DNA from 4 places in the Micromonospora sp. CPCC 206061 genome. Region 3 is predicted to be linked to each of the others. Evidence: predicted binding sites of a transcription regulator. Region 3 holds the regulator's gene; each other region holds the start of a gene.
The links. The regulator HrcA, encoded in region 3, represses chaperone genes, less so after heat shock. The targets are predictions, from matches to a motif close to GGTTNGCACNCTCNNNNNGAGNGTGCNAACC.

Region 1 (2,200 bases), on a different contig from region 3:
CAGCATCGCCTTGCGGCGGTCACCGAAGCCGGGAGCCTTGACGGCAACCGACTTGAAGGTGCCGCGCACCTTGTTGACCACCAGGGTCGCCAGGGCCTCGCCCTCGACGTCCTCGGCGATGATCGCCAGCGGCTTACCCGACTGCATGACCTTCTCGAGGATCGGCAGCAGGTCCTTCACCGAGGCAATCTTGCTGTTCACGATCAGGATGTAGGGGTCGTCGAGGACCGCCTCCATCCGCTCCGCGTCGGTCCAGAAGTACGGCGAGATGTACCCCTTGTCGAAGCGCATACCCTCGGTGAGCTCAAGCTCCAGGCCGAAGGTGTTGCTCTCCTCGACGGTGATGACGCCTTCCTTGCCGACCTTGTCCATCGCCTCGGCGATGATCTCACCAACGGTCGCGTCACCAGCGGAGATCGACGCCGTCGAGGCGATCTGCTCCTTGGTCTCGACGTCCTTGGCGATCTTCGCCAGCTCCTCCGCGACGTTGGCGACGGCCGCCTCGATGCCCCGCTTCAGGGCCATCGGGTTGGCGCCGGCCGCCACGTTGCGCAGACCTTCGCGGACCAGCGCCTGGGCCAGGACGGTCGCCGTCGTCGTGCCGTCACCGGCCACGTCGTCGGTCTTCTTCGCGACCTCCTTGACCAGCTCGGCGCCGATCTTCTCCCACGGGTCTTCGAGCTCGATCTCCTTGGCGATGCTCACACCATCGTTGGTGATGGTCGGCGCGCCCCACTTCTTCTCGAGCACGACGTTGCGGCCCTTCGGGCCCAGCGTCACCTTTACAGCGTCGGCGAGGGTGTTCATGCCCCGCTCGAGGCCGCGGCGCGCTTCCTCGTCGAACGCGATCATCTTGGCCATACGGCGTTGTCCTCCAGGCTGGACATCCAGTGCGCCCCAAGCCTGTTGGCTCGAAGCGCGCACCTTCGAAAGGTCACCGCCTGGCGGCGGTGACGCTTCGTAGGCCGGGCCGGATAGCCCGCGACGACCGGCCCCGTGTCGCGTCTCCGCGACCGTGGGCCCCACCGTCCCGACCTTTGGCACTCACACACCGCGAGTGCCAATCACCTGTTTAGCACTCTGCCCTGGCGAGTGCAAGCGAAGTCGGTGAACGGGAAGCCAAGCTCCGGTGAGCGCGGGCGGCTTCCGAGCGCGCGAACAACCCGAGCGCAACGAGGGCACCAGACTCAGAAAGCCGCGAGGCGGGGCCGAATGTCGGTGCCCCGCCTCAACGCGTTTTCGACCGGTGGACTTAGGCGATAAGGCGAACTTTCTCCGCCTGCGGACCCTTCTGGCCCTGCGCGATCTCGAACTCCACGCGCTGACCGTCGTCCAGTGCCTTGTAGCCGTCCATCTCGATCGCCGAGAAGTGGACGAAGACGTCCTGCCCGCCGTCGACCGCGATGAAGCCGTAGCCCTTTTCGCTGTTGAACCACTTGACGGTGCCCTGTGCCACGGTGCACTTCCCTCACTTCGATGGTGCTGGGTCTTCGACAACCCCCGGTTGAGGCGTTCCCTAACCGGGGCCGCCGATCCGTGGTCCGGGGTGGTCCGTCGAACACAGCGGCCGAAATCGCACGCTACACGAGGACACCCTCCTGCGCACTACCCCAAACCGGACACCGTGGTCGTGACCCGGCATCCTGCCTGCGCCCACCAGGGCACCTGTCTCGTTGAGCAATCCGTGTCCACACCATCGATCGCGCGCATCGGCCGGCACCGCGCCGGACGGCACCGCGCTCACGGGCTGCGCCCCACTCACCGGGCGTTCGCGTGCCTCGGCATCGCGGTCGCGGGCGCGGCGGCGCTGGTCACGGCCGTCGATATCGGCGACCACCAGCCACAGCGGGCCAGCAGCAGACCACATCGGACGGAGATCACGAAACCGCCGGCACCGCGCACGGTCGCTCTCCATTCCGGACCGGTGTACATCGACAGTGCCGGCTTTCTCTCCTGGGCGTTGCTCGACAGGCGTACCGGGCAGATCAGCGGCTCGTCCAACCTGGCCGCGCCCAGCGACACCATGTCGATGGTCAAGTCTTGGATCGCGGCGGACTATCTGCGCCGCGCCACCGAGCGGGGCCTCAGGCCAGAGCAGACCCGGATGCGCCAGCTCACCATCATGATCCGCGACAGCGACAACGTGTCCGCGCAGACCATCTTCCAGGAGTTGGGGCGGCGCGCCTCGATCGTCCGGCTC
Region 2 (2,200 bases), on a different contig from region 3:
TGCCGGCCGCCCGCGGGTACGCCTCGATCCAGGGCAGGAAGGACCGCGCCGACGCGTACGTGCAGGCGTGGGAGTCCGGCTACCACGACCTGGCGCTGGACTACCGCAGCGTCGCCGCCACCGACGCCACGGTGTCGGTCAACGGCCGGGAGGTCGCCACGTTCAAGCCGCGGCGGGCGGGTGCCTGGCGCTCCACCGTGCGCGCCCACCTGAGCCAGGGCATCAACGAGGTCGAGGTGCGCTCGAAGAACGGCATCCTGCTTCAGCAGCTCACGACGACCCGCACCCCGGACGCCGACAGCGCCGCGGTCACCATCCAGGCGGAAGACACCATCCGGCACGGCGCGGCGGCGGTCACCACGTACGCCGATGGCTCCGGCAGCAACGCGTCCGGTCTCAAGGGGCTCGGATCCGTCGGCAACGGTGCCGCGAACACCTTCGAGGTGCCGCGCGCGGCCGGCTACGACAAGCCGGGCGACTACGACATCGCCGTCACGTACGCCAACGCGGAGCTCAGCGGCCGGCACGACTACAACCCACAGGTCGTCGACCGCCGGCTCGACGTGACGGAGACGGGTGGCGGTAGCGGATACGCCTACTTCCGGTACACGTACGCGTGGAACAGCTTCCTGGAGCGCACCATCCCGGTGACGCTGACCACTTCGGACGGTTCGCTGGTCTTCGGCAACCCGTCCGGATGGGCCCCGGACATCGACAAGCTGGTGATCGCCCCGGCGGTCGTCGGCACCCCGACCACGGTCCCCGCTTCCTGACTCCGGCCTGACGACGCGGCCGGCCATTGTGGACGGCCGCGTCGTCTTTCAGGTTCAAGATTGCCTCAAGAGTCGCTTCCGCGAGCGTTCGTCGTGCGGCGCCGGGACGAGAATTCATCGGCCGGGCCCGCTCTGTTGAGGAGACGTCGTGAGACTCGCAACCCGTTTGGGAACCGTACTCGCCGCCGCCACGCTTGTCGTCGGCGGCCTTCCAGCCACGTCCGCCTCGTGCGCCCGCGACGGCGCGAGCGCGCCGAACTGGGACTGCACATCGTGGTCCTCCTGGATCAGCATCAGCACCGGCGAATACACCTGAGCCAAGCCGCTACGCGTACCAGGCGCGGCGGGCCATCCGGCCCGCCGCGCCTTCGGCTGCGTGCACTTGTGTTTTGGGTGGACAGATGTTGGACTGTGGCTAGCACTCGCCCTGTGTGAGTGCCAACCGAATGGGATGAGCCCCCGGAGGGGGACCGTTTGTCGCGGTCATCGCAGGTCGGTCCGATCAGTGCCGCGTTCGGCACTACGAAAAAAGGACGACGCAGATGGCCAAGTTGATCGTATTTGGCGACGAGGCCCGCCGTGGCCTGGAACGCGGCATGAGCATCGTGGCCGACACGGTGAAGGTGACGCTGGGCCCGAAGGGCCGCAACGTCGTGCTGGATGCCAAGTGGGGTGCGCCCACGATCACCAACGACGGTGTCAGCATCGCCAAGGATATCGAACTCGACGACCCGTACGAGAAGCTCGGCGCCGAACTGGTCAAGGAAGTCGCCAAGAAGACCGACGACGTTGCCGGCGACGGCACCACCACCGCCACCGTCCTGGCGCAGGCGCTCGTGCGGCAGGGGCTGCGCAACGTCGGCGCCGGCGCCAACCCGATCGCGCTCAAGCGCGGCATCGAAGCCGCCGTGGCCGCCGTGGTCGAGGCGCTGAGAAGCCAGGCCCGGGACGTGGAGACGAGGGAGCAGATCGCAGCCACCGCGTCGATCTCCGCCGCCGATCCGATGGTCGGCGAGGTCGTCGCCGAGGCGATGGACAAGGTCGGTGAGGAAGGCGTCATCACCGTCGAGGAGAGCAACACCTTCGGCCTCGAACTCGAACTGACCGAGGGCATGCGCTTCGACAAGGGCTACATCTCGCCGTACTTCGTCACCGACACGGAGCGGATGGAGGCCGTTCTCGACGACCCGTACCTGCTGATCGTCGAGAACAGGATCTCGAACCTGAACGACCTGCTGCCCATCCTGGAGAAGGTCATGCAGGCGGGCAAGCCGCTGGTGATCATCGCCGAGGACGTCGAAGGTGACGCCCTCGCGGCCCTGGTCGTCAACAAGGTCCGTGGCACGTTCTCGTCGCTGGCTGTCAAGGCACCTGGCTTCGGAGATCGACGTACGGCGATGCTGGCCGACCTCGCGACCCTCACGGGC
Region 3 (2,200 bases):
ACGCTCCGCGGCCGACTGCTGGCCGACGCGGTAGTGCGCGACCTGCTGCCGTGAGGCCCGGGTCCGAAAACCCGGGCCGCACGTCTCACTTCACGAAGGGTGCGCTCATCGGGTACCGGTAGAGCTGGCCGTCGTTGGCCTTCACACCGCCGATGATCCCGAAGACGATCGCGATGATCGTCGCGATCGGGGCGAGGATGAAGCCGATCAGGGCACATGCCAGGATCCAGCAGACGACCGTGATGATCGACCACAGCAGCTGGAAGTTGAGCGCGGCGATCGCGTGGGCCCGCACCGTGGGCGACTGGTTGCCCTTGGCGAGCAGCGCCACGAGGGGCCCCACCCAACCAAGCGTGCCGCCGCCGATCAGCGCGCCGGCGGCGCCACCGAAGTGGGCGACGAGCGCCCAGGTCTTTTCGTCGTTGTTCGCGTAGCCGGCAGGCGGCGGACCGCTGTAGTAGGCGCCCGGTGGCGGGCCCTGTGGTGGATAGCCGGGCTGCTGGGGTGGCGGATAGCCAGCCCCACTGAAGGGTGGTGGCGGTTCCGCCGCGGGCGGCGGAACTTGGCCGGGAGAGGGATCCTCGCCCGGCATCGAATAGGACGCTGGGGGTGTCGGTGGAGAGGTGGGATCACTCTCTCCAGGAGGGCGAGGTGCTTCGGTCATGCAGGTCACGGTAGGGGCATCGATCAACCTGCGCCAGACAACACACACGTCCAGTCATGGACATTATGCCCAAAGTGATCATCGCGAGGTTGGGGGGTGCGACGTAGACTGGCACTCGTTACAGTCGAGTGCCAGCGATATCCGGCCGGTCCCGGCCGGATCGCCGTGCCTGGGCCGCAGGAGGTGATATGAGTCTCGACGAGCGCAAACTCGACGTCCTGCGGGCGATCGTCGAAGACTACGTGGCCACCCAGGAGCCGGTCGGCAGCAAGGCGCTGGTCGAGCGGCACAACCTCGGCGTGTCTCCGGCGACGGTTCGCAACGACATGGCCGTCCTCGAAGAGGAGGGCTACATCCGGCAGCCCCACACCAGCGCCGGCCGGGTGCCTACCGACCTCGGCTACCGGCTCTTCGTCGACCGGCTGTCCCGGATCAAGCCGCTGAGCCCGGCCGAGCGCCGGGCCATCGAGCGGTTCCTCGCCGGCGCCCTCGACCTCGACGACGTCGTGCACCGCACCGTGCGCCTGCTCGCTCAGCTCACCCGCCAGGTCGCGGTCGTGCAGTACCCCAGCCTGGCCCGCTCCTCGGTGCGCCACCTCGAGCTGGTGCCGATCTCGACCACCCGCCTGATGCTCGTCATGATCGTCGACACGGGCCGGGTCGAGCAGCGGCTCGTCGAACTGCCTGGCCCGGTGCCTGACGAGGCCGTGTCCGACCTGCGCCGCATGGTCAACGAAAAGCTCGTGGGCAAGCGGCTTTCCGACACTCCGCCTCTGGTGCAAGCTCTGGTCGACGAGGTTGCCCCGGATATCCGCGGCACGATGGCGACATTGGCCAGTGTGTTGCTAGAGACACTTGTCGAACGGCACGAAGAGCGCATCGCGTTGGCCGGACGGGCTAACCTGACTCGGGGTAGCCTTCTGGACTTCCAGGGCTCGTTGCGTCCGATCCTGGAGGCGTTGGAGGAGGAGGTCATCCTGCTCAAGCTGCTCGGTGAGGTTGACGCGAGCACCCTGCGGGTGCGCATCGGCGACGAAAACGAGATCGACAACCTGCGGTCCACCTCGGTTGTCAGCACCGGCTACGGCCCAGGCGTCACGATCGTTGGCAGCCTGGGTGTGCTGGGGCCGACCAGAATGGACTACCCCGGCACCATCGCTACCGTGCGCGCCGTGGCACGCTACGTGGGCGAGCTGCTGGGCAACAACTAGGCAGTATTTACGGACGGCCCGGGGATAGCGCGAACGACATGAGGACACGGAACGCAGTGGCCAAGGACTACTACGGGATTCTCGGTGTAAACCGGGACGCCTCCGACGACGAGATCAAGCGCGCCTACCGGAAGCTGGCCCGCCAGTACCACCCGGATGTCAACCCGGACCCGGAAGCGCACGAGAAGTTCAAGGACATCAACGCCGCCTACGAGGTGCTCTCCGACGACCAGAAGCGGCAGATCGTCGACCTCGGTGGCGACCCGCTCGCGCCCGGTGGCGGCGGGCCGGGCGGTGGCGGCCCAGGTGCCGGACCGTTCGTCGG
Region 4 (2,200 bases), on a different contig from region 3:
GATGTCCGGATCGGCCAGTGTGCCGTCCACAGTGGAGGCGAATTCGGCCACCAGGTGGGCGCGCACCACCGCCCCGTCCGGGTCGTACAGATAGCGGCGCACCGGTCCGACCGGAGCCCGCTCGACCCCGGTGCCGGAGAGCGTGGCACCGGACGGCAGCAGGGTCGCCCGCCGGGGCACCTCGGCGAGCGGGCCGCACCAGAAGGCCGCCTCGACCACCTCGCCCCGCACGCTGACCCACTCCGCCTCGGCGCCCGGCGGCACCAGCGCGTGGTCGATGCCGGGGGCCAGCTTGAGCACCGTGTGCGGCACGCGCTCGGGCAGGGCGGCCACGAAGTCCCACGACGGTGAGTAGGCCGCCGGGTCGAACACCCGGCGGCCACCCCGGCGCCGGGCCGGGTCGCAGAACACCGCGTCGAAACCGGTCAGGTCGACGGACGTCGCGTCGGCACAGGTCACGGTCAGGTCCGCCAGCCCGAGGGCGGCGGCGTTGGCGGCTGCCACACTCGCGGTGCCGGGGTCGGCCTCCACGGCGTACACCTTGATGCCGGCACGAACGGCGGCGATCGCGTCCGCGCCGATGCCGCAACCGAGATCGGCGAGGGTGCGCACTCCGGCGGCGCGCAACCGCGCCGCGCGGCGTTCGGAGACCGCGGCGCGCGTCGCCTGCTCCAGGCCCGCGCGGGTGAAGAACATGCGGGCGGCGTCGGAGCCGAACTTGCCCGCGGCGCGGCGGCGCAGCTCGGCCTGGGTGAGCGCGGCGGACGCCAGGTCGGCGGGCACGCCGCGAGCGCGGAGCGTGGCCGCCGCTGCCAGTGGGTCGCCGCCGGCCAGCTCCGCCGCCGTCGCGAGCGCCCTTTCCCCTTCGGGGGTACGGAGCGCGTCGATCACCTATTGAGTCTGGCTGCGCTCGATCACGCAGTCGGGACCGGGGTACACCAGACTCTCGTGGCCGTCCGGGAACCGGACGAGGTAGGGCGGGTGCCCCTCGGCGCCGCGCACCTCGACGATCTCGGCGATCCGGTCGCGGGCGCCAACCGTGTTGCTGTGCACGTGCAAGCGGTCTCCGACTGTGGCCTGCATGTCATCGCCTCCGCGGTCGCGGGCAGGTGCTTTCCCCTGACAATGCCGTAAATCACCGCCGTCCGCCATCGGATCGTGTCGCGTTGGCACTCTCCTTGACGGAGTGCTAGCAATCGGCATAACCTGCGGTTAGCACTCTCGTGTCGAGGGTGCTAGCTTTCGGGCACGCCGGCACCCGCGACGACGGCATCGCCCGGTGGCATGAGGCAGCAGATTGACGCTGGCTGAAGTGAATATGGCCGGCAACCAACCAGTACCCCAGGAGGGTATGCCCGTGACTACCGCGACCAAGGTTGCGATCAAGCCGCTCGAGGACCGCATTCTGGTCCAGGCGAACGAGGCTGAGACCACCACGGCGTCGGGCATCGTGATCCCCGACACCGCCAAGGAAAAGCCGCAGGAGGGCACCGTCCTCGCTGTCGGCCCGGGCCGTATCGACGACAAGGGCAACCGCATCCCGGTTGACGTCAGCGTCGGCGACACGGTCATCTACTCGAAGTACGGCGGCACCGAGGTCAAGTACGCCGGCGAGGAGTACCTGGTGCTCTCCGCCCGCGACGTCCTCGCGGTCATCGAGAAGTGACTGACTGAAGCTGACATCGCCCCGGGCCGCGCACGTGGTCCGGGGCGTTGCCGCTCGAAGGGATATGCATGGCTAAGATCCTGAGTTTCTCGGATGACGCCCGGCACCTGCTGGAGCACGGCGTCAACCAGCTCGCGGACGCGGTCAAGGTCACTCTCGGCCCGCGCGGGCGCAACGTCGTACTCGACAAGAAGTTCGGCGCCCCCACGATCACCAACGACGGCGTGACGATCGCCAAGGAGATCGAGCTCTCCAACCCGTACGAGAACCTTGGCGCGCAGCTCGTCAAGGAGGTGGCGACGAAGACCAACGACGTCGCCGGTGACGGGACCACCACCGCGACCGTGCTCGCCCAGGCGATGGTCCGCGAGGGCCTGCGCAACGTGACCGCCGGCGCCAACCCGGCGGGTCTCAAGCGGGGCATCGACGCGGCCGCCCAGGCGGTCTCGACGGCGCTGCTGGAGAAGGCGGTCGAGGTCGCCGACAAGCGGTCCATCGCCCACGTCGCCACCATCTCGGCTCAGGACGCCACCA

Region 1: groL (chaperonin GroEL) is a predicted target of HrcA. The motif match lies at 1,036-1,066, and genes of this name have one in related genera.
Region 2: groL (chaperonin GroEL) is a predicted target of HrcA. The motif match lies at 1,187-1,217, and genes of this name have one in related genera.
Region 4: groES (co-chaperone GroES) is a predicted target of HrcA. The motif match lies at 1,211-1,241, and genes of this name have one in related genera.

Annotation. Positions count from the first base shown of each region.
Region 1 covers NZ_JBAKHX010000017.1:40,328-42,527, reverse strand. The annotation lists gene groL (chaperonin GroEL) at 1-861, opposite strand, end outside; gene V6V89_RS14825 (cold-shock protein) at 1,253-1,456, opposite strand; gene V6V89_RS14820 (serine hydrolase) at 1,685-2,200, shown strand, end outside.
Region 2 covers NZ_JBAKHX010000046.1:11,151-13,350, forward strand. The annotation lists gene V6V89_RS26265 (hypothetical protein) at 1-773, shown strand, start outside; gene V6V89_RS26270 (hypothetical protein) at 922-1,089, shown strand; gene groL (chaperonin GroEL) at 1,316-2,200, shown strand, end outside.
Region 3 covers NZ_JBAKHX010000048.1:30,487-32,686, reverse strand. The annotation lists gene hemW (radical SAM family heme chaperone HemW) at 1-54, shown strand, start outside; gene V6V89_RS26975 (DUF4870 domain-containing protein) at 86-592, opposite strand; gene hrcA (heat-inducible transcriptional repressor HrcA) at 853-1,875, shown strand; gene dnaJ (molecular chaperone DnaJ) at 1,932-2,200, shown strand, end outside.
Region 4 covers NZ_JBAKHX010000002.1:103,692-105,891, forward strand. The annotation lists gene V6V89_RS02810 (class I SAM-dependent methyltransferase) at 1-891, opposite strand, end outside; gene V6V89_RS02815 (DUF1918 domain-containing protein) at 892-1,083, opposite strand; gene groES (co-chaperone GroES) at 1,352-1,666, shown strand; gene groL (chaperonin GroEL) at 1,735-2,200, shown strand, end outside.